4 regions of the Pseudoroseomonas sp. WGS1072 genome follow, and region 4 is predicted to be linked to each of the others. Evidence: riboswitches for the same ligand, from Rfam matches in the RefSeq annotation. Region 4 holds a riboswitch; each other region holds the start of a gene.

Region 1 (7,028 bases), 1.2 Mb from region 4:
GCATAGACGCCCTCCAGCCGCGCCAGGTCCTGCATCGCCCGGCGCAGCGCCGCGTCGCTCACCGCGACGGCGAGGCCGCCGCTGGCCCGCACCAGCCGCAGCGTGTGGGTACCGTCGCGCTCATAGCCGATCAGCGGATCGCTGATGCCGGAGGCGATGGTGCGGGGTTCCCCCCAGGCCGAGACCGCCTCCGCCCCCGCCTCGAAGGCGCGAACGATCGGGGCGCAGCCCTCGGCCTGCACCGCGACCAGCCGCGCGCCGGGCAGGCCGCGCGCCACGCCCTGCACCAGCGGCCCGCTGCCGGTCGGGATCAGCACGAGGTCGGGCACGCCGATCCGGGCGCCGATCTCATGGCCCACCGCATCGAGCGCCGCCACGCCCCAGGGGTTGAGGAAGGTGGTGGTCAGATTGGCGAAGCCGTGCCGCTCCAGCCCGCGCGCCAGATCGTAGGCGCGCGAGTAGTGCCCCTCGACCAGCAGCAGCAGCGCGCCATGCGCCGCGATTTGCGTCACCTTGCCCGGCGGCGTGTGCGCCGGCACGACGATCACCGCCGGCACCCCGGCCCGCGCCGCATAGGCCGCGGTCGCCGCGCCGGCATTGCCCGAGGAGGCGCAGACCACGCCGCGCACGCCGAGCGCCACGGCCCGCGCCAGGGCGGCGCCGACCAGCCGGTCCTTGAAGGAGCCGCTCGGGTTGCGCGTCTCGTCCTTCAGCCAGATCTGTCCGGCGAAGCCCGGCAGCGACGCCTCCAGCCGCGGCGCGCGCAGCAGCGGCGTCTCGCCCTGGCCGAGATCGACCGGCGGCAGCCCGTCATCGCCCCGCAGTTCCAGAATGCCGCCGCAGGCCGCGCAATCGTAGAGCAGCGCCGGCGGATGCGCCCGCCCGCAGTCGACGCACCGCAGTTCCATCCCCGCCTCTGGCATCGCGCCCGCTCCCCTGTTCCGACAGCTCTTCTCGCGCCGAATCGAGGTGCCGGAAAGGGGCGCCGCCGGTGGCGCGGCCTCAACCCAGCCGGGCCAGGATCTCCCGGAACCGCTCGCGCACGCGCGGCGGCAGGCCGTCCGGGATCCGCGCCGGCGTCACCTCCCCCTCCCCCACCTGGATCAGCATCACCATCCCCATGGCGTAGTGCGGGATGCACTGGATGCCGTAGAGCCCCGGCACGTCGAACCGGACCTCGATCTCCTCGTTGATGCGACCCTTGAAGGGCGTGGCGCCCTCCGGGAGCATGGCGGGGATGGTCGCGGCGTTGTGCGTCACATGGGTGGCCAGGAACTTCACCCGCTCCCCGGGCGCGAGGCGCAGGAAGTCCGGCTCGTAGACCATGCCGCCGGTGGCGTTGCGGTTCAGCATCTTCACCTCGCGCGGGGCTCCGGCGCGGGCCGGAGGGGCGAGGCCACCCGACAGGGCGAGGAGGGGCAGCGCCACGAGCGCCCGCCGTCCCGGAAGCGGTTTCATGCAGGGGGTATCCTTCGGCTGATGTCGCGGAAGCGGAGGATGCGGCCGCCATCCTCGGGGTCGGTCAGGGTGGTGACGGCGACGCCGAAGACCGCGCGCAGCAGCGCGGGCGCCAGCACCTCGGCGGGCGTGCCGAGCGCCACCAGCCGCCCGGCCTGCAGCACGCCGACGCGGTCGCAGCCCATCGCCTGGTTGAGGTCGTGCAGCGCGATCACCGTCGTCACCGGCAGCGCGGCGACCAGGCCGAGGATCGCCAGCTGGTGGTGGATGTCGAGATGGTTGGTCGGCTCGTCCAGCAGCAGGATGCGCGGCTGCTGGGCCAGCGCGCGGGCGATGTGCACGCGCTGCCGCTCGCCGCCCGAAAGCGTCGCCCAGTCGCGCGCCGCGAAGCCCTCCATCTCGACCGCCGCCAGCGCGCCGTCGACGATGGCATCGTCCGCCGCAGACCAGGGCCGCGTCAGCGAAAGGAAGGGCGTGCGGCCGAGCTCGACCGCGTCGCGCACCGTGATGCGCTCGGCCGTCTCGGCCTGCTGCTCGACGAAGGCCAGTTGCTGCGCCACGGCCCGCCGGCCGAGCCGCGCCAGCCGCTCGCCGCCGAGCCGCACCACCCCGCGCGAGGGCGCCAGCACCCCCGCCAGCAGCCGCATCAGCGTCGACTTGCCCGAGCCGTTCGGGCCGATCAGCCCGAGCGTCTCGCCGGCGCGCACGGCGAGACTGACGCCGCGCAGGATCTCGCCGCCACGCGGGGCCCAGGCGAGGTCCTCCGCCTCCAGGACGGGCGCGCTCACCGGGGGGGCCTCATCGGGCGGGCCGCGCGCGGATCAGGATCAGCGCGAAGACCGGCGCACCGACGAGGGCGGTGATGACGCCGATCGGCAGCACCTGCCCCGGCACCAGGGTGCGCGAGAGCACGTCGGCGGCGATCAGGAAGACCGCTCCGATGAGCGCCGCCGCCGGCAGCAGCCGCCCGTGCCGCACGCCCACCAGGAAGCGCGCCGCATGCGGGATCACCAGGCCCACGAAGCCGATGGCGCCGACGATGCTCACCATCACGGCGGTGGCCGTGGCGGCGCAGAGGATCAGCGTGGCCTGCACGCGCCGCACCGGCACGCCGAGGCTGGCGGCGGAATCGGCGCCGAAGGTGAAGGCATCGAGCGCGCGGGCGTGCCAGAGGCAGACCAGCGTCACGGCCAGCGCCACCGGCACGGCGCGCGCCGTGTCGTCCCAGCGCACGCCGCTGAGATTGCCGAGCAGCCAGAACATGATGCCCCGCGCCTGCTCGGCGCTGGCCGAGCGGGTGATCAGGAAGGCGGTCAGCGCGTTGAACAGCTGCGAGCCGGCGATGCCGGCCAGCACGATCTGCCCGGCGCCGCGCGGCCCCGCCCCGCCGCCGGCCGCCCGCGCCAGCACCGCCACCAGCAGGAAGGCGGTGAGCGCCCCGGCCAGCGCCCCGGCCGAGAGCGAGACCGCGCCGGCGCCGATGCCCACCACCGTCACCAGCACCGCGCCGGTCGAGGCGCCGGCGGAGATGCCGAGCAGGTAGGGATCGGCCAGGGCGTTGCGCAGCAGCGCCTGCAGCACCACGCCCGAGACGGCGAGGCCGGCGCCGCAGCAGGCGGCGAGGATGGCGCGCGTCAGCCGGTAGTTCCAGACGATGCCCTGGTCGATCCGGTCGATCTCGTAGGCGGCGCCGAACAGCTTGTTGGCCAGCGTCCTCAGCACCGTCGCGGGCGGGATCGCCGTCTCGCCGATGCAGATGCCGGCGAGCAGCGCCAGCGCCAGCACCAGCGCGATGCCGAGGCTGACCAGCGCGGCCCGGCCGAGCCGCGGCCACAGCGCGGGCGGCGCCGCCACGAAGCTCACTTCTCCAGCTTCGCCATCGCCTCGGTCAGCGTCTCCAGCCCGCCGATCAGCCGGATGGTGGCCTGCATGGCATGCGCGTCGAGGATGACGATGCGGCCGCGCCGCACCGCCTCCATCTGGCTCGTCACCGGATCGCTGCGGAGGAACTCCAGCTTCTTCTCGTAGTCATCGGCCGGGAAGCGGCGCCGGTCCATGCGGGCGATGACCAGCACCGAGGGATTGGCCCGCGCGATGGTCTCCCAGCCGACCGTCGGCCACTCCTCGTCCGACTGCACCACGTTCCGCAGGCCGAGGGTGCGCATCATGTAGCCGGGGATGCCCTTCTGCCCGGCCATGTAGGGGTCGAGGTCGAGATCGGCGCTGGAGAACCAGAAGGCGGCCGATGCGTCCTTCAGCCCGAGCCCCTTCGCCTGCTCCACCGCCCGCGCCTCGCGCGCGCGGAGATCGGCGACGAGCGCCGCGCCCCTGGCCTGCCGGTCGAAGATCGCGGCGAGCTGGCCGATGCCCTTGTAGAGACTCTCGGTCGAGAAGGCGGCGGTGCGGGTGCCGTCGGCGCCGACCAGGTTGTTCTTGCCCTCGCAATCGGCGGGCATGATGTAGGTCGGGATGCCGAGCTCGTGGAACTGCGGCCGGGTGCCGACCACGCCCTGCGGCCCGATCATCCACTCGAACTGCGTCGCCACCAGTCCGGGCCGCTTGGCGATCACCGATTCGAAGCTCGGCGCGTTGTTGTCGAGGCGCGGCACCTTGTCGTTCTGCGCGCTGAACTCGGGCAGCACGTTGTTGAACCAGAGCGCGGTGCCGGCCATGCGCTCGCCCACACCCAGCGCGTAGAGGATCTCGGTGGCGGACTGCCCGATGGTGACCGCGCGGTCCGGCGGGCCGGCGAAGGTCAGTCGCTCGCCGCAATTCTCCACCGTCAGCGGATAGGCGGTGGCCTGCGGCGCGGGCGCGGCGGCCGGCTGGGCCAAAGCGGGGGCGAGGGGCAGCAGCAGGTGCAGGCCGAGGCCCGCCGCCACGGCCTGGAGGGACGCAAACCTCATGACTCAGATCTCCGGTCAGGATGGCGCCGGCGGCGCGATGGCCAGACGGGGCATCCCGGAGAGGCGGCACGCGGGCGCGGGCCGCGCTGGAGGTCGCGTTGCAGCACGTTCATCGGCATCCCTGCCCGGACAACCCCGCCCGGCTGGTGGTCACACGTGCCGGCAGGTCTCCTGACTGGCGGGTCAATGCCCGATCCCGCCTTCCCGGGCGGCCTCCCTTCGGAGGCGTCCCAGTGGCCTGCCGGGATCCGGCTCGCCGCCTACAGTTGCGGGGGCAGTCCCGTTTCATGGCGCGCGGCCATGGCGGGTTCCCTGTTAGGTCCTCTCGGACACCGACGCGGCACCGGTAATGGAAGGCCGCCGGGCTGGCAAGACAAAAGCCCGGCCGCCGCCGCGGAGCGCCCATGCCGCGGCCCAGCTTGCAACCGGAGCGTGCCCGGCCCTAGCTTCGCGCCCGTAATGTAAGATTCTGCCAGGAGTGACGGCGGTCCATGTGTGAGAAATGCGGCAGCCTCCTGGCCTGCCTTGCCGCCCCGCTGGCGGACGACACCGCCACCACGGCCCTCGCCGGTACGCGGGAGGCCCAGGAGGCCCCGGTGCGGATGGCCACCGCCTCCGGCAACGCGGCGGTGGATGCCCTGATCTCCGGCCCCGCCTGGGGCGGCCCGGTGCGCTTCGGATTCCCGCAATCCGCCGGCGCCTATGGCGGCGGCTCCAGCGAGGCGCTCACCGGCTTCCTGCCGGTCTCCTCGGCGCAGCAGGCCGTGGCGCGCGCCGCGCTGCTCGGCACCGCCTCGGGCGAGACCGCGCTGCTGCACGCCTTCCCGGTCACCGGCTTCACCCTGCTGCAGGTCAGCGAGGCGGCCGCCAGCCAGGCCGAGATCCGCTTCGCCCAGTCCTCGCAGCCCCCCACCGCCTGGGCCTATTCCCCGGGCAGCAGCGACAAGGCGGGGGATGTCTGGTTCGGCGACCGCTACGACTACCGCCATCCGGCGCTCGGCGATTACGCCTACGAATCCCTGCTGCACGAGCTGGGCCACGCGCTCGGCCTCAAGCATCCGCACGAGGCCACCGGCATCACCGGACAGGCGATGGAGACCGCCTGGGACAACAGCGAATTCACGGTGATGAGCTACCGCAGCCATTCCGGCGGCACGCTCGGCCAGCTCACCGCCGGGCCGTGGGACCTGCCGCAGACCTACATGATGCTCGACATCGCCGCGCTGCAGACGCTCTACGGCGCCGATTACGGCCTGCGGGACGGCGACACGCGCTACAGCTGGAACCCCGCGACCGGCGAGATGTCGATCGACGGCGCGGCGCAGGGCCGGCCGGGGGCGAATCGCGTCTTCATGACCGTCTGGGACGGCGGCGGCAACGACACCTACGATCTCTCCGGCTATGCCGGCGGCGTGGTGGTGGACCTCGCCCCGGGCGGCGCCTCCATCACCTCCGAGGCGCAGCGGGCCTGGCTCGACCAGGAGCACGGCATCCGCGCCAGCGGCACGGTCTACAACGCGCTGCTGCACGAGGGCGACACGCGCTCGCTGATCGAGAACGCCATCGGCGGCGCCGGCAACGACCGGATCTCCGGCAACCAGGCCGCCAATACCCTGCGCGGCGGCGCCGGCGACGACCATCTGCTCGGCCTCGCCGGCGCCGACAGGCTGTTCGGGGAGGCGGGCGACGACATCCTCGAGGGCGGCGCCGGGAACGATCTGCTGGATGGCGGCGCCGGCTTCGACATCGGCGTCTTCGATGCCGCCTTCCTGCCCGCCGGGGCGCGCGAGGCGGCCGTCTCGGCCATTCCGGGCGGCTGGACGGTGGCGATCAGCGCGGTCTCGGGCGGCCGGCGCGGCACGGTGGAGACCGACACCGCCCGGGCGCTGGAGGAACTCCGCTTCACCGACGGCAGCATCCGCCTCGACGGCGACGCGCTGCTGGACCCGGTCTGGTATGCCCGCCACTACGCCGATGTCTACCGGGCCGGCATCGGCGCCGCCTCGCACTACGCCACGCATGGCTGGCAGGAGGGGCGCGACCCCTCCGCCGACTTCAGCACCGCCGCCTATCTCTCCGCCCATCCCGGCGTCGGCGACCCGCTGGCGCACTGGCGCGCGCTCGGCTGGCAGGCCGGGCTGGACGCGCGGGCGGACTTCGACACCGGCACCTACCTCGCCCGCAACGCCGATGTCGCCGCCGCCGGCATCGACCCGCTGGCGCACTGGCTGGCGCATGGCCAGGCCGAGGGCCGTGCCGCCACGCCGGCCATCGGCGCCGCGGTGCGGGACGGCTTCGATGCCGAGTACTACCTGCTGGCCAATCCGGATGTCGGGCGCGCCGGGGCCGATCCGGGGGCGCATTACGCGGCCCATGGCTGGCACGAGGGCCGCGACCCGGATGGCTGGTTCGACACGGCGGGCTATCTGGCGCGCTACGCCGATGTCGCCGCCGCCGGCATCGAGCCGCTGGCGCACTACATCCAGTTCGGCTGGCGCGAGGGGCGCGACCCGTCCGCCCTCTTCGACACGCGCGGCTACCTGGCGGCGAATCCGGACGTCGCGGCGGCCGGCATCAACCCCCTGCAGCATTTCCTGACGGCCGGCGCGCTGGAGGGCCGCGCCGCGGCGGGGGACGGGGTCTGGGCCTGAGCGGGGTCAGGAG
Region 2 (7,028 bases), 140 kb from region 4:
GCGGCCTCATGCCGCCCTACCGCCCCGGCCAGTTGCCATGATCCCGCCCAGGCCATACGGCTGGCCAGCCAGAAGAAGCCCTTGGCGCGCACCACCCCGGGCATCTCGGATTGCAGGAAGCGATGGAAGCGCGCCGGATGCAGCGCCGCCGCGCGCGCCGGACGAAGCTGCGGATGCCGAACTCCTCCGACTCCGGCGGGTGGTGGCCCGCCAGCGCCTGGCTCCACCCCGCCGCCTGCTGGGCGCGGGCGAAGTCGAAACGGCCGGTCTCCAACACCGCCGCCAGCGGCACTTGGCCCAGCGTGGCCGGGATGATGGCCGCTTGCGGGTTGAAGGTGGCCAGGATGCTGGAGAGGCGCTGCAACTCCTCCGCGTTCACCAGGTCCGCCTTGTTCACCACGATGACGTCGGCGAACTCCACCTGCTCCACCAGCAGGTCCACCAGCAGCCGGGTGTCGCCTTCGCCCGCCGTCTCGCCGCACGTGGCCAGGGTGTCGGCGGAGCCGTAGTCACGCAGGAAGGCCTGGGCATCCACCACCGTCACCATGGTGTCGAGGCGGGCGATATCGTCAAGCGACTGCCCGTTCTCGTCGCGGAAGTCGAAGGTGGCGGCCACCGGCATGGGCTCGCTGATGCCCGTGCTCTCGATCAGAAGCGCGTCGAAGCGGCCTTCCTCGGCCAGGCGCCGCACCTCCTGCATCAGGTCGTCCCGCAGGGTGCAGCAGATGCAGCCATTCGACATCTCCACCAGCTTCTCCTCGGTACGCGATAGGCCGCCGCCCTGCTCGACCAGGGCAGCGTCGATGTTCACCTCCGACATGTCGTTGACGATGACAGCGACACGCCGTCCTTCGCGGTTCGCCGGGACTTGGTTCAGCAAGGTGGCCTTCCCGGCGCCGAGGAAGCGGACAGCTCGGTGACAGGCAGCCGAGGGTCGGTCGGGGATTGCGCTTGGCTCGCCATGGCGGTCAGTCCTCTTCGGCCGGGTCGATGCAGAGCAGCAGGCGCGGGTGCAAGGCGCGGCCGGTCGCGTCGCGTGGCATGGGTGGGGATTGGTGGATGCAGCCGTGGTCAGGCATCCCGGCTTCACCACACAGGATGGCGGCGGCGCCGATGGGCAGATGCTGAATGCTGGCGCGGTCGGGCAGGGCGTCCCCGTCGCGCAAGCGCCGGGCTTCCGCCGCCCCGCCCGCCCGCGCCAGCCATTCGGTCCCATCGCCGCAATAGGTGCAGAGAAGGCGCAGGCGCACCGCATCGGCATGGAACAGCGCGCAGCTATCGTCCGAAACGGCTTCCAAACGCAGGCGGACTTGCTGACTGTCCGACACCTCGGCGAACAAGTTGGCGAGGAACAGCATGTCGGCCAGCAGCGCCGGGTGCAGCGGAGGCTCAAAACCCGCGAGCGCCTGCATCACCGCGATATCTGGCTCACCTATCCCGGAACACACGAACGGCGCCTGCTGGGCCAAGCGCTGCGCATCCCGCAGAAGCGGCCTGGGCAGGTTGCGCCCTCAGACCGCGAGCGACACGGTGGGAGCGAGAATGCTGGCGAGGATGATCGGTTCGGCAGCGGCCAGCATGCGCGGCGCCTGCGAATCAGCCGACGTCAAGGCTTCTGATACCAAGGTCATTTAGTAGTTATGTGATAACATATCATTTTTTTGCAAGACGGCATGGTGCTGCGGACTGGCGTAACTTCTTGAGTGGGCTGCCGGACAAGGGCTGTCAGAACTTGTACCTGCCAAGCGCCACACGATAGCCTAGGCGCCGCACCGGTCTCGCGCGAGCGAGTGAAAAGGGAACGTCGTGCGGCTCCGATCGGAGTTCAGTCGGCGGCTGCCCCCGCAACTGTTGGCGGATCACCGATGCGCCGTCTGCCCGTTGGGCAGGCCACTGGCACCCCGGTGCCGGGAAGGCAGGCGCATCGGTCAGGATTCGCGAGCCAGGAGACCTGCCGGGGCGTGGTCAACCTTCTGGACCGGCGCGGGGCGCGTCGGCGGAGCGCCTCCTCATGCAGATCCCAGCCACATCGGCTTCCATCCATCAGGCCGCGGCCAGCAGCACTGGCCGCGTGCTGGCCAGCGTCCTCGCCCTGGCCTTCGGCACCCTGCTGCTCTGGGGCGTCGGCTTCGCGCACAACGACCTGCTGCACAACGCCGCGCATGACACCCGCCACTCCAACGGCTTCCCCTGCCACTGAGCCGGACCATGATGGACCATCTCAGGCGGCTTCTGGCCGTGGCGCTGTTCGCGGGCATCCTGGCGGGCGCCGTGGCCAGCCTCGGGCACCAGTGGAACACGGTGCCCACCATCCTCGTGGCCGAGACCTACGAGCACCAGGACAGCGCCGCGCCGGGGCACGCCGACCACGCTGCCGAGGCGCACGAGCATGGCGCCGAAGCCTGGGCGCCGGAGGACGGGCTGGAGCGGACGCTCTATACCGTGCTGGCCGACATGCTGACCGGCATCGCCTACGCGCTGCTGCTGGGGGCGGCCATGTCCCTGCGCGGCGCCGTGGCGGACTGGCGGCAGGGCCTGCTCTGGGGGCTGGCGGGCTTCGCGGTCTTCACCCTGGCCCCGTCAATCGGCCTGCCACCCAAGCTCCCCGGCACGCCGGTGGCAGAACTCGCCGACCGTCAGGTCTGGTGGGTGGCGACGGCGCTGCTGACGGCGGGCGGCCTGGCGCTGATCGCCTTCACCCGGCGGCTGCCCTGGGCCGTGCTGGCCGTCATCGTCATCGCTCTCCCGCACCTCTGGGGCGCCCCGGCGGCGCCTGCCGAGGCATCGGCCGTGCCGGACGCCTTAACCCAGCGCTTCATCGCGGGGGTGACCGCAGTGAGCCTGCTGTTCTGGGCCACGCTGGGACTGGCGACCGGCTGGCTCCAGGCGCGCCTGAGCCGCGCCTCGCACGGCTGACGTCCCTACCGGCCTGATGCAGCAAGAACCTGCGTCAGGCCAACCAACCTTCAGTTCCCACCCGGCTTGCCACAGGACAGCACGAAGCTGTTCCAGATGCCAATGCGCAGCTTCTGCCGCAGCGGCGCACCCCGGCGCTGCGCCGCGTGCGGGCCGCGCGGGCGCTCCAGCCGGAAGTCGGTGAAGCCCGCCTCCTCCAGCATGGCCCGCAGCGGCTCCGGCCGCAGGCCCTGGCGAAAGAACACCTGCCGCTGGATGGCCTCGTGTGCGGCGTAGTCCACCGCCGGGCCGACGACGCCCTGGCGCTGGTTCAGCCAGTCGGACAGCCGCAGACGGAGCTGCCCGATGCGGGACAGGCGCACGTAGTCGCCGTCGGCGATGACCACCCGCCCGCCCGGTCGCAGCACCCGGAACCAGTCGCGAAAGGCCGCCGCCGGGTCCACCAGCGTCCAGACCAGGTGACGGCTGACCACGGCGTCGTAGCGGCCGTCCGGCTCGCGCGTGTCCTCGGCATCGCCCAGGAACAGGCGCAGGTCCTGGGTGCCCGCATGCTTGGCCCGGGCGCGCAGCAGCATGGCCTCGGTCAGGTCCAGCCCCGTCACCTCGCACCCCATGCCCAGCAGCACGCGGGTGACCTCGCCGGTGCCGAAGGCCAGTTCCAGCACGCGACGTGCTTCGGCACCCATGTGGCGGCGGAGCAGCGCCGCCCAGGCGTCGCGCTCCTCCAGGCTCTTCATGCCGTGGCCGGGCGACAGGTCGAAGGTCTCGGCGCGCCGGGTCCAGTATTCCCGGATCTCGTCCTTCAAGGCGTAGTTGGCACCGTGCATGCCATGGGGTTCCCTGGTGCGAGGCACCTGTCTATGCGACCTGCGGCCGGACGCCCAGGATGGAGGCGATGACATCGATCAGTTCCGGGCGGTCCGGCGTCTCCTCCAACGACATCGTCTCCGTGCACGGTCTCGGATCGCGCAATGCCGATCTCCGCGGCCGCTGGCGGGAGCGGTTCGAGGTGTCCCGCCGATCCGTATCGGTGAGAATCGCCTTGGAACACCGAGGGGCGATCTTCAGCCGGATCTGCGGTTCAGCGACTCACCCCGCCCACCATGGACCAGTGTTCAGGCCGCGAGTTCCCGCCTGATGATGTCCGCACCTGCGCTGAGTGCCTGGAGCTTGCCTCGGGCAACGCGGCGCGAGAGCGGCGCCATGCCGCAGTTGGTGCAGGGACAGAGCTTGTCCGCGTCCACGAACTGGAGCGCCTTGCGCAGGGTCGCGGCGACTTCCTCCGGGGTCTCGATGGTGTCGGTCGCCACGTCGATGGCCCCGACCATCACCTTCTTGCCGCGTACGAGCTCCAGAAGCTCCATCGGAACATGCGAGTTGTGGCACTCCAGGGAAATCAGATCGATATTGGACGCCTGGAGCTTGGGGAAGGTGGCTTCATACTGGCGCCACTCCGAGCCCAGGGTCTTCTTCCAGTCCGTGTTGGCCTTGATGCCATAGCCATAGCAGATATGGACCGCCGTCTCGCACTTCAGGCCCTCGATCGCCCTTTCCAGGGTCGCGATGCCCCAATCATTCACCTCATCGAAGAACACATTGAAGGCTGGCTCGTCGAACTGGATGATATCGACCCCGGCGGCTTCGAGCTCGCGGGCCTCCCGATTGAGGATCGTCGCGAACTCCCAGGCAAGCTTCTCGCGGCTTCTGTAATGGGCATCGCAGAGCGTATCGATCATCGTCATCGGTCCGGGCAGAGCCCATTTGATGCGCTCCTTGGTCTGCTGCCGCAAAAATTTGGCGTCCTCGACGAAAACAGGCTTCTCGCGGGACACGGCACCAACGACGGTCGGCACGCTGGCGTCATAGCGATCGCGGATCCTCACGGTCTCGCGCTTCTGGAAATCGACGCCGTTGAGGTGCTCGATGAAGGTCGTGACGAAATGCTGGCGGGTTTGTTCGCCATCGCTGACGATGTCGATGCCCGCGCGCTCCTGCTCGGCCAGAGCCAACTGGAGAGCGTCCCGTTTTCCAGCCATCAGCTCCTCGCCTTCAAGCTTCCAGGGCGACCAGAGCTTCTCGGGCTCTGCGAGCCAGGAGGGCTTGGGGAGACTGCCAGCAGTTGAACCGCCCCGGGTTTGCCGGAGGCTGGTTGGTTTGGGTTAAGCGGCCAGGGCTGGTGCATCCCCCGCAGCATAGTAACGCGCCTCGGCTTCGGCGGGAGGGACGTTTCCGATCGGCTCGAGGAGGCGGTGGATGTTGAACCAGGCCACCCACTCGAGGGTGGCGTATTCGACGGCTTCCAGCGACCGCCACGGGCCGCGGCGGCGGATGACCTCGGTCTTGAACAGTCCGATCACCGTCTCGGCCAGTGCGTTGTCGTAGGAATCACCAACGCTCCCGACGGACGGCTCGATCCCGGCGTCGAGCAGCCGTTCCGTGTACCGAATGCTGACATATTGCGACCCGCGGTCGCTGTGGTGGGTCAGGCCGCCCTTCACGGGACGCCGGTCGTGGATGGCCTGCTCCAGTGCGTCGAGGACGAAGCCTGCACTGGCCGCCCGTGACACCCGCCAGCCGACGATGCGGCGGGCAAAGGCGTCGATGACGAAGGCGACGTAGACGAACCCTTGCCACGTCGCGACGTAGGTGAAATCCGACAGCCACAGCACGTTCGGCGCCGACGCCCGGAACTGCCGGTTCACCTTATCCAGCGGACACGGCGTGGCCGGGTTAGAGACGGTGGTCCTCATCTCCCTCCCGCGCACCGCACCCCGTAGGCCCATGGCACGCATCAGCCGCTCCACCGTGCAGCGGGCCACCACGATGCCCTCGCGGCCGAGCTGCCGCCAGACCTTGCGGGCGCCATAGACCCCGAAATTGGCCGCATGCACCTGTCGGATGCTCTCCATGAGCACCCGATCCTGCCGGGTGCGGGGCGAGGCCTTGGCCGGATCAGTGCGCCGGGCGACATGGGCGTGGTAAGTCGACGGGGCGACCGGCAGCACCCTGCAGATCGGCTCGACACCGTAGACCTCGCGATGATCGTCGATGAAGGCGATCATGGCTTCGAGCGGCGGTCGAGCTCCGCCAACGCGAAATATGCCGACGCCTTGCGCAGGATCTCATTGGCCTGCCGCAACTCGCGGACCTCGCGTTCCAGAGCCTTGATCCGCTCCCCCTCCGCGCTGGTTGGGCCAGGCCGCAGCCCCTGGTCGCGCTCGGCCTGCCTCACCCAGCCGCGCAGCGTCTCCGCCGTGCAGCCGATCTTGGGCGCGATCGAGCCAATCGCCGCCCATTGCGAGGCATGGTCGCCTCCATGCTCCAGCACCATCCGTACCGCCCGCTGCCGGACCTCAGGCGAATATCGGTTCGAAGTCTTCTTCGTCATGGCTCCACCTTCTCAAGAGTTGGAGCCTCCGGGGAACCCGGGGCGGTTCAAGTGGATGTGGGCAAAAGCTTTGTCATGAGAAGCGGCCTCGTCAGGTGTGGCATCACTCAAGCTGCGTATCGGGCGGACCATTCATCCAGAACGGCGCGATACGGCTTGATGAAGTGATCTTCCGTGAACTTGCCTTGTTCGACAGCCAGTTGGCTGCGCTCGTCCCGGTCATAGACGATCCGTGTCAGGGAATGATCCTGGTGTTGCAGGCTGGGCCGATAGCACGCGCCCGCGGCGGAATTGGCGTTGTAGATCTCCGGCCGGTAGATCTTCTGGAATGTCTCCATCGTGCTGATGGTGCCGATCAGCTCGAGATTGGTGTAGTCATCCAGCAGATCACCGAAGAAATAGAATGCCAGCGGTGCCACGCCGTTCGGCGGCATGAAGTACCGGACCTGCAAGCCCATCTTCCCGAAATACAGATCGGTCAGGGAGGTCTCGTCCGTTTGATATTCAGTTCCCAGAGCGGGGTGTTGATTTGTCGTCCGCCGATAGGTCTTGTTGTGCGAGACGCTGAGGCAGATTACCGGCATCTTCCGGAAATGCTCTTTGTAGGTGTCGGAGTACACGAAACTCTTGAAGAGCTTCCCGTGCAGATCACCGAAATCGTCCGGGATGCTGATCCCCGCACGGCCTTTGTTGTGCTCGGGAAGGCGGACGCTGAAATCGTAGT
Region 3 (7,028 bases), 1.2 Mb from region 4:
TTCCACGCGCGCTACGGCAGGGGCGAGCCCGATCCGGCGGCGCTGGCGGCGATCCGCGCCGCCCTGCCCGGGCTCGCCCGCCTCTCGGCCGAGCGCGTCTGGATGGAGCTGAAGCGCCTGCTGGCCGCGGAGGACCCGCCCGGGGCGGCGCTGGCGGCGCTGGCGCCGATGCGCGACCAGGGCGTGCTGGCCACGCTGCTGCCCGAGGCGGGCGCGCGGGCCGATCTGGCGCCGCTCGCGCGGCTGCTGGCGATCGCCCCCTCCGGACCCGCCGCCGATTCCGGCTCCGGCCCGATGCTGCGCCTCGCCGCCCTGCTGCCGCCCGAGGGCGGGACGGCGGCCGCCCTGGCCACGCGCCTGCGCTTCTCGGGCGAGGAGGCGAAGCGCCTGCGCGCGCTGCTCGAGACCCCTCCGCCGGCACCGGATCTGCGGGAGGCGGCGCTGCGCCGCTGGCTGGCGGAGCTGCCGCCCGGCCTCGCCACAGACCGTGCCCTGCTGGCGGAAGCGCGGGACGGCGCCGACCGCGCCGCCCTGCGCGCCCGCATCGCCGCCACGCCGCGCCCGGTCTTTCCCCTGCAGGGGCGGGATGTCCTGGCGCTCGGCGTCGCTCCGGGCCCGGCGCTCGGCCAGGCGCTGGCGGCGGCGCGGCGCTGGTGGGTCGAGGATGGCTGCCGCGCCTCCGCCGAGGAAAGCCGCGCGGCGCTGGCCGGACTGCTGCGCAGCACGCCCGGCGGAGGTGTCACGCAATCATGACGTAACCGGGAGGCGGCGGCGGACCTAAGCTCCCCGTATGAACGCCGGAGGAGCAGCCTGATATGTCTGAACTGATCGTCGTGGGCTTCGACAGCCCGACCGAGGCCGACCGCGTGCTGGGCGAGCTGGTCCGCATGAAGAAGGAGTATCTGGTCGACCTGGAGGATGCCGTGGTCGCGGTGCGCGACGGCGACGGCAAGGTGAACCTCAAGCAGAGCATCAACCTGGCGGCGGTGGGTGCCGCCTCGGGCGGGCTGTCCGGCGCCCTCTGGGGCTCGCTGGTCGGGCTGCTCTTCCTCAATCCCCTGGCGGGGCTGGCCATCGGCGGCTTGGTCGGCGCCGGAACCGGCGCCATCTCCGGCTCGATGACGGATTACGGCATCGATGACGGCCTCATCAAATCCCTGGCCGACACCATCCCGCCCAACAGCTCGGCGCTCTTCGTGCTGGTCCGCAAGGTGCAGCCCGAGAAGGTGCTGGCCGAGCTGAAGGGCGTGCGGGGGCGGGTGCTGCGCTCCTCGCTCTCGCCCGAGCAGGAGGCGAGGCTGAGCCAGGCCATCTCCAGCGGGTCCATCTCCAGCGGGGCCACCTCCGGCAGCACGCCCCCCGCCGCCTGAGGACGGGCCATGGGGGGCGGGCAAGCCCCGCCCCCGATGCAGGGCTGCATCAAGCAGCCGCTGCTGGAATCGCGAGCCCGGCGACTTAAAATTACCGCCTGGGCCGCCTGCTTGAAACGAACCGCATCGGTCCGCCTTCCCGCGCGATTGGCAGAGAGCGATGACCGAGCCCAGCAGATCCTCCAGCACCCGTAGCCTGTCGCGTCAGGATCTACGCACCCTCATCCTCGCCTCGCTTGGCGGCGCGCTCGAGTTCTACGACTTTATCATCTTCGTCTTCTTCGCCGCCGCCATCAGCCACCTGTTCTTCCCGCCCGGCATGCCGGACTGGCTGCAGCAGTTGCAGACCTTCGGCATCTTCGCCGCCGGCTACCTGGCGCGGCCGCTCGGCGGCCTGGTCATGGCGCATTTCGGCGACAAGCTCGGCCGCAAGCGCATGTTCACCTTCTCCATCTTCCTGATGGCGGTGCCGACGCTGCTGATCGGCCTGACGCCGACCTATGCGACGCTGGGCTATGCCGCGCCGATCCTGCTGCTGATCTTCCGCATGATGCAGGGGGCCGCGATCGGCGGCGAGGGGCCGGGCGCCTGGGTCTTCGTCTCCGAACATGTGCCGCCGCGCCATGTCGGCCTCGCCGTCGGCATGCTGACCGGCGGCCTCACCGGCGGCATCATGCTGGGCTCGCTGATGGCCACCGCCATCAACACCGCCATGACCCCCGCCGAGGTCGCCGCCTGGGGCTGGCGCATCGCCTTCCTGATCGGCGGCGTCTTCGGGCTGCTGGCCATGTACCTGCGCCGCTTCCTGCGCGAGACGCCGGTCTTCGAGGAGATGCGCCGCCGCGCCGAGCTGACGCGCGACCTGCCGATCAAGCGGGTGCTGGCCGGGCACGGCCGCGGCGTGGCGATCTCCATGCTGATGACCTGGATGCTGACCGCCGCCATCGTCGTCGTCATCCTGATGACGCCCACGCTGCTACAGAAGCTGCACGGCCTCACCCCGGCCGAGACGCTGCGCGGCAATCTGGCGGCGACCTTCACGCTGAGCGTCTCGGCCATCCTCTGCGGCTGGCTGCTGGACCGCTTCGGCAGCATCCGGGTGGGCATCGCCGGCGGGCTGGCGCTGCTGGCCACCACCTACGCGCTCTACATCGGCGCCGGCCTGCGGCCCGATCTGCTGGTGCCGCTCTACGCCCTGGCCGGCGTGGCGATCGGCGGCATCACCGTGGTGCCCTTCGTGATGATCCACGCCTTCCCGCCGCCGATCCGCTTCACCGGCGTCTCCTTCGCCTACAACGTGGCCTATGCGATCTTCGGCGGGCTGACGCCGCTGCTGGTCTCCGGCCTGGTGGCGATCGACCCTCTGGGCCCGGCGCATTACGTCGCCGCCGTGGCGCTGGTCGGCATCGTCACCCTGCTGGTGAACGGCCGCCCCGCGGCCTCCGCCCTGCCGGCCGTCACGCCAGCCCCCCTGCCGGGCGAGGCCCGGACCGCCGCCCGCTGATCCCTTCCGGGACGGGGCCATGGCGGCCCCGCCCCCTCTCCGGCGCGCGCCCGCTCAGGCTGTGCCGGTCCCGCTTCCCCCCGCCTCGGCGCGGAGCGTGCGCGCGGCGGCGACCATGTGCTCCAGCGCGGGGCGCACCTCCTCCCAGCGGCGGGTCTTCAGCCCGCAATCCGGGTTGACCCAGATCTGCCAGTCGGCCAGCCGCCTCCGCGCCAGCCGAAGCAGTTCCGCCATCTCCGCCGCCTCTGGCACGCGCGGGCTGTGGATGTCCCAGATGCCGGGGCCGATCTCGGCCGGCCAGGCCGCCTCCTCGCCCCCGCCCGGACGGGGCGCGAAGGCATCGAGCAGCTCCATCCGGCTGCGTGTCGTCTCGATCGAGATGGCATCGGCATCCATCGCCGCGATGGCGGGCAGGATGTCGTTGAACTCGGAGTAGCACATGTGGGTGTGGATGGCGGTGTCGTCCCGCACCCCGGCCGTGGCCAGGCGGAAGCTCTCCACCGCCCAGTCCAGATAGGCCTGCCAGGCCGCGCGGCGCAGCGGCAGCCCCTCCCGGAAGGCCGGCTCGTCGACCTGGATCACGGCGATGCCAGCCGCCTCCAGCTCCGTCACCTCGTCCCGCAGCGCCAGGGCGATCTGGCGGCAGACCTCGGCGCGCGGGATGTCGTCGCGCACGAAGGACCATTGCAGCATGGTCACCGGCCCGGTCAGCATGCCCTTGACCGGCCGCGCGCTGCGCGACTGCGCGTAGGCCGCCCAGCGCACCGTCATGGACCCCGGCCGCGCCACGTCGCCCCAGATGATCGGCGGCGCGACGCAGCGGCTGCCGTAGGACTGCACCCAGCCATGCCGGGTGAAGGCGTAGCCGTCGAGCTGCTCGCCGAAGTACTTCACCATGTCGTTGCGCTCGAACTCGCCATGCACCAGCACGTCGAGCCCGACCTCCTCCTGCCAGCGCAGGGCCTCGTCGATCCAGGCCTCGACCCGCCGCTCGTAGCCCTCCGCGTCCAGCGTGCCGCGCGCCAGGGCGGCGCGGGCCTGCCGCACCTCGGGCGTCTGCGGGAAGGAGCCGATGGTGGTGGTGGGAAAGTCGGGCAGGCCGAGCCGTGCCCGCTGTGCCGCGCGGCGGGCCGGGAAGGCGCCGGCGCGCCGGGCCATCTCCGGCGTCACGGCGGCGAGGCGCGCCCGCACCTCGGGCCGGTGCGCGGCGGCGCTCTCCGCCCGCCCCTGCCGCGCCCGGTCGCTGGCGGCCAGGGCCTGGGCGATGGCGGCCTCGCCCTCGTCCAGGCCGCGTGCCAGGGCGGCCACCTCCTCCAGCTTCTGGGTGGCGAAGGCGAGCCAGGACCGTACCGCCGGGTCGAGCCCCCGCTGGCCCTCCCCGCCCTCCTGGGCCAGATCGACCGGGACGTGCAGCAGGCTGCAGGAGGGGGCGACGATCAGCCGCCGCGTCCCCCGCCGCTCCGCCACCCGCCGCAGGGTGCCCAGCGCCGCGCGCAGGTCGCAACGCCAGACATTGCGGCCGTCCACCAGGCCGAGCGACAGCCAGCGCTCCGGGGGGAGCAGATCGAGCGCCGGCTCCAGGTCGGCCGCGCCGCGAACCAGGTCGAGATGCAGCCCGGCCACCGGCAGGCTGGCGGCGGTGGCCAGATTGTCGGCCATCGGGCCGAAATAGCTGGTCAGCAGCAGGTCGGGCGTGGCGCCCTCCGCCAGGGCGGCATAGGCGCGGCGGAAGGCCTCGCGCGCCGCCTCGGAGAGATCGAGCGCCAGGGCGGGCTCGTCCATCTGCACCCAGGCGCAGTTCGCTGCGGCCAGTTCGCCCAGGAGCCTGGCATAGAGCGGCAGCAGGCGGTCCAGCAGGCCGAGCGGGTCCGAGCCGTCCTCCGTCTTGCTGAGCAGCAGGAAGCTGACCGGGCCGAGCAGCACCGGGCGGGTGCGCAGCGGCAGGGCCTCGCGGAAGGCCGCCAGGGGGCGGTTCTCCGTCAGCTCGAAGCGCTGCCCGGCGGAGAGGCGCGGCACCAGGTAGTGGTAGTTGGTGTCGAACCACTTGGTCATCTCGAGCGCCGGCAGGCCGGCCGCGATGCCGGCGGACCGCTCGGCCGCGGTGCCACGCGCGCCGCGCGCCAGGGCGAAGGCGGTCGCGAGCGACACCGGCCCACCTCGCCAGCCATAGCCCTCGGGGATGGCGCCCAGCATGCCGGCAGTGTCGAGCACCTGGTCGTAGAGCGCGAAATCGTTGCTCGGGATGTGGCTGATGCCCTGGCCGGCCTGGAGCTGCCAGTGCCGCTGGCGCAGGCCCCGCGCGGCCTCCAGCAGACCGGCCTCGTCCAGTTCGCCCGCCCAGTGCGCCTCCAGCGCGGATTTCAGCTCGCGCCGGGCGCCGATGCGGGGGAAGCCCAGATTGGCGGCGACGGTCATGCGCCGCCCTCCGGCCGGGCGGTGGCGGTGGCCGGGCCGGAGGGGCCCCGTTGGAAGGTCGTCATGCTCTCGGTCCTGCCTCCGGTTCACCCCGCCCGGCGGCCTGGTCTGGTGCGACGCCGGCAGGTCTCCTGGCTCGCGGCGTTCCGGGGCATGGCGCCCAGGACACCGCCGGCCCGGCCTTCCCGCGCGCCCCGGAGGGTGGCGCAGTGGCCCGCCGCGGAGGCTTCCACGGCGAATGGGCCAGCGGCACGCCGCTGACAGTTGCGGGGGCAGCCGCCGACTGGCTCCCGGGCGCGATGGCCCGGCCGGAGCGCACGGCGTTCCCTTTTCACCCGCTCGCGCGGGACCGGCGACACATAAAGATATACTTATGTTAAATAGATCTGGCAAGCCGGCTCCAGTGGCCACCGGTCCGGACAGAAGCCCCTTTGCCGCCGCCCCCGAAGGCTCTAAGCGCGGCGGCATGGCCGCTGCCCTTCCGCCCCCCGAGACCACCCGCGCCCTGACCGCCCGCCTCTGGCGGCATTATGTCCGGCATCACAAGGGCGGCATCCTGCTCGCCCTGGTCTGCACCGGGGCGCTGGCGGGGCTGACCGCGCTCTATCCGCTGGTCATCCAGCAGGCCTTCGACCTGTTCACCGCCGGCGACGGGCGCATCGTCTGGCTGATCCCGCCGGCCATCATCCTGCTCACCGCCGCGAAGTCGCTGGCGCAGTACGGCCAGGCCATCTCGGTGCAGGCGGTGGTGCTGCGCGTCATCGAGCGCATCCAGAACGACCTGTTCCGCGCCCTGACCCGCACCGACCTCGCGCTGGTCGCGCATGACGCCCCGGCCCGCCATGCCGCCCGCTTCACCGCCGATGCCCAGGCGATCCGCGAGGCGCTGACCAAGGCGATCAACGCCCTGGCCGACGGGCTCACCGTCATCGGCCTCGCCGCCGCGATGGTCTGGCTGGACTGGCACATGAGCCTGATCCTGGCGGTCATCTATCCGGTGGCGGTGGTGCCGGTGATGAAGCTCGGCAAGCGCATCCGCCGGGCGTCGAGCGGCATGCAGGCGCGCGTCGGCGACACCGCCGCCCTGCTGACCGAGAGCTTCGCCGCCGCCCGCGTGGTGCGTACCTACGGGCTGGAGGCGCAGGAGGAGCATCGCGCCGGCCGCGCCTTCGCCGATCTGCGCGAGGCGCTGCTCTCCATCGCCCGCACCCGCGCCAAGCTCGACCCGATCCTGGAGGCGCTCGGCGGCGTCGCGGTCGCCGGGGTGCTGGCCTTCGTCGGCTGGAAGGTCTCGACCGGGCGCGGCACGGTGGGCGAGTTCACCGGCTTCATCTCCGCGCTGCTGCTGGCGACGCGGCCGATGCGCTCGCTGGGCGCGCTGAACGCGGCCCTGCAGGAAGGCTTCGGCGGGCTGATCCGGGTGTTCTCGGTGATGGACCGGCGCCCCGCCATCACCACGCCGGACGGCGCGCCACCGCTGCCCGAGGGGCCGGGGCGGCTGGTGCTGGAGCATGTCGGCTTCCACTATCCGGGCGGCGACGCGGCCGCCCCGCAGGCGGCGCTGGAGGATCTCTCGCTCACCGCCGAGCCGGGGCAGACGGTGGCGCTGGTCGGCCCCTCCGGCGCCGGCAAGTCCACCGCCCTCGCCCTGCTGCCGCGCCTCTACGACCCGACGGCCGGGCGCATCACGCTGGACGGCGCCGAGATCCGTTCCGTGACGCTGGAAAGCCTGCGCGGCG
Region 4 (7,028 bases):
GCGCAGGGCCGCGACGAAGCCGGGCAGGCGGGCGGCGGTCAGGCCCCGGACCTGCAGATTGGCCCGCTGGGTCAGCTCGATCCGCCCGTTTCCCGCCGCGCCGGCGGCCTCGGCCAGAACCAGCGCCTGCTCCGCCGAGAGCCGGGCCAGCGGCGGCTTGACGCGGACCAGCAGGTCGTCCCCGCTTGCCATGGGATCGTAGAGGGAGGGGCACCAGCCCCGGATGCGGGTCACGGGCCCCCGCTCACGGCACGTCGTTCCGCAGGGGCCGCCACAACCCCCGCTCCCGCGCCTCCTCCAGCCGGGCGCGCAGCGCGGCGAGCGCGGCGGGGTTGTGCGCGGCCAGGAAGGCGGCGACCGCCGCATCGCCCAGCGTCGCGGCATGGATCAGCTCGAACTGGCGGTCGAAGCGCGCCGGCAGGGTGGCGGCGAAGGCCAGCAGCGCCTCCACCGGCCGCGCGATCTCGGCCGCGCCGCGATGGCCGTGCCGCATCATCCCGGCGATCCAGGCCGGATTGGCGGCGCGGCCGCGCACCGCGCGCGCCACCTCCTCGGCCAGGGCGCGCAGGCGCGGCGCCTCGGGCCGGCTGGTGTCGGCGTGGTAGAGGGCGGGGGCGGCGCCGAGGCCGCGCGCGGCGGCGGCCAGCCCGCCGGCATGGGCGGCGTAGTCCGGGCTGTCCAGCAGGTCGGCCTCGGCATGGTCCTGGCTGTGCAGATAGGCCTCGGCGCGGCCGAGCTGGCGGCGCAGCGCTTCCGGCAGCGGGGTGCCCTCCAGCCCCTTCCCGTAGGCGCTGGCCGAGGCGGCGAGCCAGTCCTGGCCCAGCTCGTCGGCGTCCGACCAGGCGCCGCGCGCCAGCTTCTCCTCCACCCCGGCGCCGTAGCGGCCGGGGGCGGCGCCGAAGACGCGGGCGGTGGCCTGGCGCCAGGCCGCGCCCTCGAGGCCGCGCGCGGCGGCGGCGAGCGGGTTCCAGTCGGCCGCCTCGTCGCGCGCCGCGATGGCGCGCACCGCCTCGTCGAACAGCGCGATCTGGCCGGGAAAGGCGTCGCGGAACAGGCCGGAGATGCGCAGCGTGACGTCGAGCCGGGGATGCGCCATCTCGGCCAGCGGCAGGATCTCGATGCCGGTGACGCGGGCCGAGCCCTCGTCCCAGAGCGGCCGGGCGCCGATCAGCAGCAGGGCCAGGGCGAGGTCCTCGCCGCCGGTGCGCAGCGTGGCGCTGCCCCAGAGATCGATCACCAGGGAGCGGGGCCAGTCGCCATGGTCCTGCCGGTGGCGGCGCAGCAGCTCGGCGGCGGCCCGCTCCGCCAGGGCGAGGGCCGAGCGGGTGGGGATGTTGCGCGGATCGATGGCGTAGAGGTTGCGGCCGGTGGGCAGCACGTCGGCGCGGCCGCGGCTCGGCGCGCCGGCCGGGCCCGGCTCGGCGAAGCGGCCATCCAGCGTCGCCAGCAGCGCCTGCCGCTCGCCGCGGGCCGAGGCGTCGAGCCGCTCGGCCAGCGCGGCGCGCGGCAGGGCAGGGCTGGCGTGGCAGAGGGCGTCGAGCAGCGCGGCGCGGCGCTCCGGCTCGGGCGCGCGGCCCAGGACATGCAGCCCGTCGCGGATCTGCATCTCCTTCACGTCGCAGAGCCAGGCGTCGAGCCGGGCGAGCGTCTCCTCCTCGGGCAGGCCGCGCGGAATGGCGCTCTCGGCCAGCAGTCCGGCCGCCTCGGCGCGCTCCAGGATGGCGCGGCGCAGCAGGGCGGTGCGGCGGCGGTCCAGCCCGTCGGCGGCGGCGTATTCGTCGATCAGCCGCTCCAGCTCCAGCCCGGCGCCGTGATGCCCGGCGCGGGTCAGCGGCGGCGTCAGGTGGCCGAGAGTGACGGCGCCGAGCCGCCGCTTGGCCACCGCCGCCTCGCCCGGATTGTTGACGATGAAGGGATAGACGACGGGCAGGCCGCGCAGCAGGGCGGCGGGCGCGCAGGCGGCGGAGAGCGCCGTCGCCTTGCCCGGCAGCCATTCCAGCGTGCCATGGGTGCCGAGGTGCAGCAGGACATCGGCCATGTCCCGCAGCGCCAGGTAGAAGGCGATGTAGCCGTGGCGCGGCGGCGTGTCGGGGTCGTGGTAGCCGGCCTTGCGGTCCAGCCGGGCGCCGCGCTCGGGCTGCACCGCGAGCAGCAGGCGGCCGAGGCGGAGATGGCGGAGATGGAAGGCGCCGTCGCGCAGCAGCGGATCGGCCTCGGGCGGGCCCCAGGCGGCCTCGACGGCCTCGCGCAGCGCGGCGGGGAGCGTGGCCAGACCGGCGCGGTAGGCCTCCAGGGAGAGGAAGGGCGCCGGCGGTGCGGTGGTCAGGGCGCGGGCGAGGTCCTCCGAGGACGGCGGCGGTGTGCCGATGGCGTAGCCCGCGGCCGTCAGATCCTCGATCAGCGCGGCGAGGCTGGCGAAGCTGTCGAGCCCCACCGCATGGCCGGCCTGGCCGGTCTCCCGCCCCGGCACGCCGGGATAGTCGGAGAGCAGCACGGCGAGGCGGCGCGCCGCGCGCGGCGTGGCGGCGAGCCGCGCCCATCCGAGCGCCCGGTCGGCGGCGAGGGCGATGCCCTCCGGGTCCGGGCGCAGCAGGGTGGGGGCGTATTCCAGCGCCGGATGCGGCTCGGCCTCGGCCTTGAAGGCGATGGCCGTGGTCAGCAGCCGCCCGTCCAGCTCGGGCAGCGCCACCTGCATGGCGAGGTCGCTCTGCGAGAGGCCGCGCGAGGAGGCCTCCCACACCGGGCGCGGCACGCCGGAGAGCACGAGCTGCAGCACCGGCGCGCCGGCCGCCTCCAGCGGCGAGGCGCCCTGCTGCCGGGCGGCGAAGGCGGTGGCGTTGAGCACGACGGCGGGACGCCAGGCGGCGAGGCAGCCGGCGACGAGGCCGGCCGATTCGGGCTCCTTCAGGCTGGCGGCGTGGAGGCCGCGGACCCGCAGGCCGCGGGCCCGCAGCGCCGCCGCCAGCGCTTCGAAGGGCGCCATGTCCCCGGCCAGGAGATGCGCCCGGTAGAAGACGACCACCGCCTCGGGGTCGGGCTCCTCCGCCCCCAGCGGGTGCTCGCCGGCGGCGGGCAGCGGCGCCGGCCGCGCGCCGTCATCCGGGCCGAGGCCGGCGGCATGGGCGGCGAGGCGCAGGGCGGCGGCATGGTTGACCGGGCCGCCGGCGCGCAGCAGCGCGTCCAGCCGCGTCCGCAGCGGCGCCGCCAGGGTGGAGAGGGCGTCGAGCCGCGCATCCGCCCGCCCATCCCCCGGCAGCAGGGCCAGCGGGATGCCGCGGGCGCGGCAGAGCGCCGCCACCTCCTCGGCGCCGTAGCGCCAGTAGTCCAGCCCGCCGAGCAGGCGGATGACGATGCAGCGCGCCCGCTCCAGCACGCTCTCGGCATAGAGATCGACCGAGAGCGGGTGGCGCAGCCGGGCCAGGCTGGCCAGCCGCAGCGAGGGGCGCGGGGCGGGCAGGCTGTCCCAGGCCGCGGCGGCGGCGGCGAGGTCGCTGTCGGTGAAGGAGAGCAGCACCAGCTCGGCCGGGCTCTGGCCGAGGTCGATGGCGGCCTCGGCCTCGTCCAGGGATCGGGTCTCGCGGGGGAGGAGATGCACGGTGCCGGGGCGCTCCCGAGGTTCAGGCGATCCATCCGCATCTGGGGAGGGCCGGACCGGTGGTCATCCCCAAGGCCGCCTCCCCGCGGGTGCTCAGCCCAGGATGATCCGGGCGATGCCGTCCTGGTCCATCCCGCTGCGGCCGATGATGACGACATGGCCGTCGCGGTCGTCCGGCCAGGGGCGGTCGAACTCCTGCCGGAAGCGGGTGCCGACGCCCTGCACGACCAGCCGCATCGGCTTGCCCGCCAGGCGCACGAAGCCCTTCATCCGCAGCACGTCATGCGCCTCGGCCGCCCGCCGCAGGCGCGCCACCAGCGCGTCCGCCTCCGCGATCTCGGGCAGGACGATGACGAAGCTGTCGAAGTCGTCATGCTCGTGCGCGCCGTCCTCGGCATCGTGGTGCGAGGGGCGGGCGGCGAGGTCGTCCTCGGCCGCGGCGCCGAGGCCGAGCAGCAGCGCCGCATCCAGCGCCCCCTCCCGGGCCGGCACCACCTTGACGGCGCGCGGCAGGCCGGCGGCGATCTCGCCGGTCAGCCGCTCCAGCGCGGCGGCATCCAGCAGATCGGCCTTGTTCAGCACCACGAGGTCGGCGCTGGCGAGCTGGTCCTCGTAGACCTCGGCCAGCGGATTGTCGTGATCGAGCGACGGGTCGGCCGCGCGCTGCGCCGCGACCGCCGCGGGGTCGTCGGCGAAGCGGCCCTCGGCCACGGCGGGGCCGTCGACCACGGTGATCACGCCATCGACGGTGACGCGGGAGCGGATGCCGGGCCAGTTGAAGGCCTTGATCAGCGGCTTCGGCAGGGCGAGGCCGGAGGTCTCGATCAGGATGTGCTCCGGCGGCTCCGGCCGGTCGAGCAGTGCCTGCATGGTCGGGATGAAGTCGTCGGCCACGGTGCAGCAGAGGCAGCCATTGGCCAGCTCGACGATGTTCTCCTCGGCGCAGCCCGGGATGCCGCAGCTCTTCAGCGTCTCGCCATCGATGCCGAGCGCGCCGAACTCGTTGACGATGATGGCGATGCGCCGCCCCTCCGCCTGCGCCATCACCTGGCGCAACAGCGTCGTCTTCCCGGCGCCGAGGAAGCCGGTGACGATGGTGGCGGGGGTCTTCTCCAGCGTGCTCATGCGGCGGACTCCGGGGCGGGAAGGAGGGAGGGCAGCCGGCCGAGCACGGCGCGGCGCAGCGATTCGGGGCGGCGGGAGGGCAGCACGGCGCCACTGGGATGGGCGGCGTAGGTGGCGCCATAGGCCAGCAGGTCGGCGGCCTGCCCCGCCTCCAGATGGCCGAGCAGATAGCTCCACTTGCCCGGAGCGGTCATGGCGGCGGCGCAGCCGCGCTCGCAGACGGCCAGGCAGGTGACGGGGCGCAGCGCGACCGGCGGCGCGGGATGGGCGGCCAGCGCCGCCGCCACGGCGTCGTGCAGCCGGCGGCCGGGCGGCGTCTCACCCTCGGCGAGCGGCCGGTCGGCGCGGCAGGTGACACAGACCAGCAGCGTGGGCGGCTCCCGGTTCGGCTCGATCATCGGCACGGCGGTCCTCCGTCGCGAGGCGGTCACGGAGTGCCGACCGCCCGGCGCCATGCGGCGACCGGGTCGAGGCGCCGGGAGGACGGAACCCCCGGACACATCGCCGCCCGCCGGGGCACCCCGCCCGGTGGCACGATCCGATGGGGATGGCAGGTCTCCTGGCTCACGGATCGGGCGCGCCCCGCCGGCCTTCCCGGCCACCCCTCGCGGCGCGGCCAGTGGCATGTCGGCGGGCCGCTCTCCGCCTACAGTTGCGGGGGCAGCCGCGGCCTGGGGCCCCGGGGAGCCCGCACCGCATTCCCTTTTCACCCCCGCCCCGGCAGCCGCCGATGGCGGGAGACCATCTGGCCGTCTCCTAGGCGGCGGGGTGGCGGCGAGTCAATCGCCGCCACCCCGCCCGGCTGAAACCGCGACGCCGCCGCCACAACGGGTCAGCCCCGGGCGAAGGACACAATTCGATCCGGCCCGCCTCCGGGCGCGGCTTGGCCGCGAAGTTCCCATGACTTCGGGAATGGAACAAGCGGCGCAATATGTAATAGGGATAAAGTGTAAATTACTTGAATAGGGAGATTCCGAAAGAAATCACGAAGGGTCTATATCACCAGGGCGGCGTTATCGCGGTAATCCATTCGGCGGCGCGGCCGGAAATGCGATTTTCGGTAGACTCTGAGACGAGGCTGTATTAGGTTTCCTCACCAATAGATGTGGCGGCACAGAATTGTGTCATTTTCGGGGCGGCGCGGCTGAAACTGGCCGGGCCTGGCCCCTCGTGGCCGCCACCCCTCGGAACCGATCATGGAGGTGTCCGCCCCCGCCCGGCGGAGGGCAGACCGCAAGGCAGACACATGGACAATCCAGCGCAGACCCCCCCGTCACCCCCGGCGGCGATCCCGGCCGACCGGCCCGGCGGGGCCACCACCGACCCGATGGCCGAGCAGGCCCCGGTGAAGATCGCCCTCCGGCATGTCTACAAGGTGTTCGGCGATGATCCCGACGCCGCGCTCCGCATGGTGCGGCAGGGCCGCGACAAGGACACCATCAAGGCCGAGACCGGCTGCACCCTCGGCGTCAACGACGCCAGCTTCGACATCCATGCCGGCGAGATCTTCGTCATCATGGGCCTCTCCGGCTCCGGCAAATCCACCCTGCTGCGGCTGCTGAACCGCCTGATCGAACCCTCGGCCGGCGAGATCTTCATCGACGGCCAGGACATCACGAAGATGTCGAAGCGCGAGCTGATTGAGCTGCGCCGCCGCGACATGAGCATGGTCTTCCAGTCCTTCGCCCTGCTGCCCAACCGCACGGTGATCGACAACGCGGCCTTCGGGCTGGAGGTGGCCGGCATTGGCGAGGCGGAGCGGCGGCGCAAGGCCATGGCGGCGCTGGAGGGCGTCGGCCTCGCCGCCTATGCCGAGAGCCGGCCGGACCAGCTCTCGGGCGGCATGAAGCAGCGCGTCGGCCTCGCCCGCGCCCTGGCGAGCGAGCCCAGCGTGCTGCTGATGGACGAGGCCTTCTCGGCGCTCGATCCGTTGATCCGCACCGAGATGCAGGACGAGCTGCTGCGTCTGCAGTCCGAGCAGAGCCGCACCATCATCTTCGTCAGCCACGATCTCGACGAGGCCATGCGCATCGGCGACCGCATCGCCATCATGCAGCACGGCAATGTCGTGCAGGTCGGCACGCCGGACGAGATCGTGACCAACCCGGCCAACGACTATGTCCGCTCCTTCTTCCGCAACGTGGATGTGTCGCAGGTCTTCCGCGCCGGCGACATCGCGCGCGAGACGCAGGTGACGCTGATCGACCGGCGCGGCATGGCGGTGCACGCGGCGCTGGAGCGGATGCGCCGGCACGACCGCGACGTCGCCATCGTCGTCGGGCGGGACAAGCGCTACCACGGCATGGTC

Evidence for each region. Region 4 has a riboswitch for cobalamin ahead of ACF3NH_RS04675 (DUF1636 family protein). Riboswitches for the same ligand answer to the same signal wherever they lie in the genome.
Region 1: linked by a shared signal. The riboswitch ahead of ACF3NH_RS10550 (ABC transporter substrate-binding protein) and the one ahead of ACF3NH_RS04675 (DUF1636 family protein) in region 4 are both predicted to bind cobalamin.
Region 2: linked by a shared signal. The riboswitch ahead of ACF3NH_RS04060 (CbtB domain-containing protein) and the one ahead of ACF3NH_RS04675 (DUF1636 family protein) in region 4 are both predicted to bind cobalamin.
Region 3: linked by a shared signal. The riboswitch ahead of metE (5-methyltetrahydropteroyltriglutamate--homocysteine S-methyltransferase) and the one ahead of ACF3NH_RS04675 (DUF1636 family protein) in region 4 are both predicted to bind cobalamin.

Annotation. Positions count from the first base shown of each region.
Region 1 covers NZ_JBMPSU010000001.1:2,208,214-2,215,241, reverse strand. Annotated here, with positions in the region: gene ACF3NH_RS10570 (pyridoxal-phosphate dependent enzyme) at 1-908, opposite strand, end outside; gene ACF3NH_RS10565 (pseudoazurin) at 1,003-1,458, opposite strand; gene ACF3NH_RS10560 (ABC transporter ATP-binding protein) at 1,455-2,246, opposite strand; gene ACF3NH_RS10555 (FecCD family ABC transporter permease) at 2,257-3,312, opposite strand; gene ACF3NH_RS10550 (ABC transporter substrate-binding protein) at 3,318-4,364, opposite strand; cobalamin riboswitch at 4,509-4,716, opposite strand; gene ACF3NH_RS10545 (M10 family metallopeptidase) at 4,856-7,015, shown strand.
Region 2 covers NZ_JBMPSU010000001.1:837,489-844,516, reverse strand. Annotated here, with positions in the region: partial or broken gene zigA (zinc metallochaperone GTPase ZigA) at 1-963, opposite strand, end outside; gene ACF3NH_RS04065 (DUF1826 domain-containing protein) at 969-1,469, opposite strand; cobalamin riboswitch at 1,757-1,973, shown strand; gene ACF3NH_RS04060 (CbtB domain-containing protein) at 2,012-2,200, shown strand; gene ACF3NH_RS04055 (CbtA family protein) at 2,209-2,916, shown strand; gene ACF3NH_RS04050 (class I SAM-dependent methyltransferase) at 2,967-3,743, opposite strand; partial or broken gene ACF3NH_RS04045 (methionine synthase) at 4,032-5,039, opposite strand; one part of gene ACF3NH_RS04040 (IS3 family transposase) at 5,076-6,007, opposite strand; AL1L pseudoknot at 5,904-6,020, opposite strand; one part of gene ACF3NH_RS04040 (IS3 family transposase) at 6,007-6,304, opposite strand; gene ACF3NH_RS04035 (DUF1852 domain-containing protein) at 6,412-7,028, opposite strand, start outside.
Region 3 covers NZ_JBMPSU010000001.1:2,126,784-2,133,811, reverse strand. Annotated here, with positions in the region: gene ACF3NH_RS10185 (CCA tRNA nucleotidyltransferase) at 1-753, shown strand, start outside; gene ACF3NH_RS10180 (DUF1269 domain-containing protein) at 816-1,370, shown strand; gene ACF3NH_RS10175 (MFS transporter) at 1,531-2,874, shown strand; gene metE (5-methyltetrahydropteroyltriglutamate--homocysteine S-methyltransferase) at 2,929-5,289, opposite strand; cobalamin riboswitch at 5,394-5,658, opposite strand; gene ACF3NH_RS10165 (ABC transporter ATP-binding protein) at 5,756-7,028, shown strand, end outside.
Region 4 covers NZ_JBMPSU010000001.1:973,479-980,506, reverse strand. Annotated here, with positions in the region: gene ACF3NH_RS04690 (precorrin-3B synthase) at 1-234, opposite strand, end outside; gene cobN (cobaltochelatase subunit CobN) at 245-3,595, opposite strand; gene cobW (cobalamin biosynthesis protein CobW) at 3,689-4,720, opposite strand; gene ACF3NH_RS04675 (DUF1636 family protein) at 4,717-5,118, opposite strand; cobalamin riboswitch at 5,253-5,480, opposite strand; gene proV (glycine betaine/L-proline ABC transporter ATP-binding protein ProV) at 6,048-7,028, shown strand, end outside.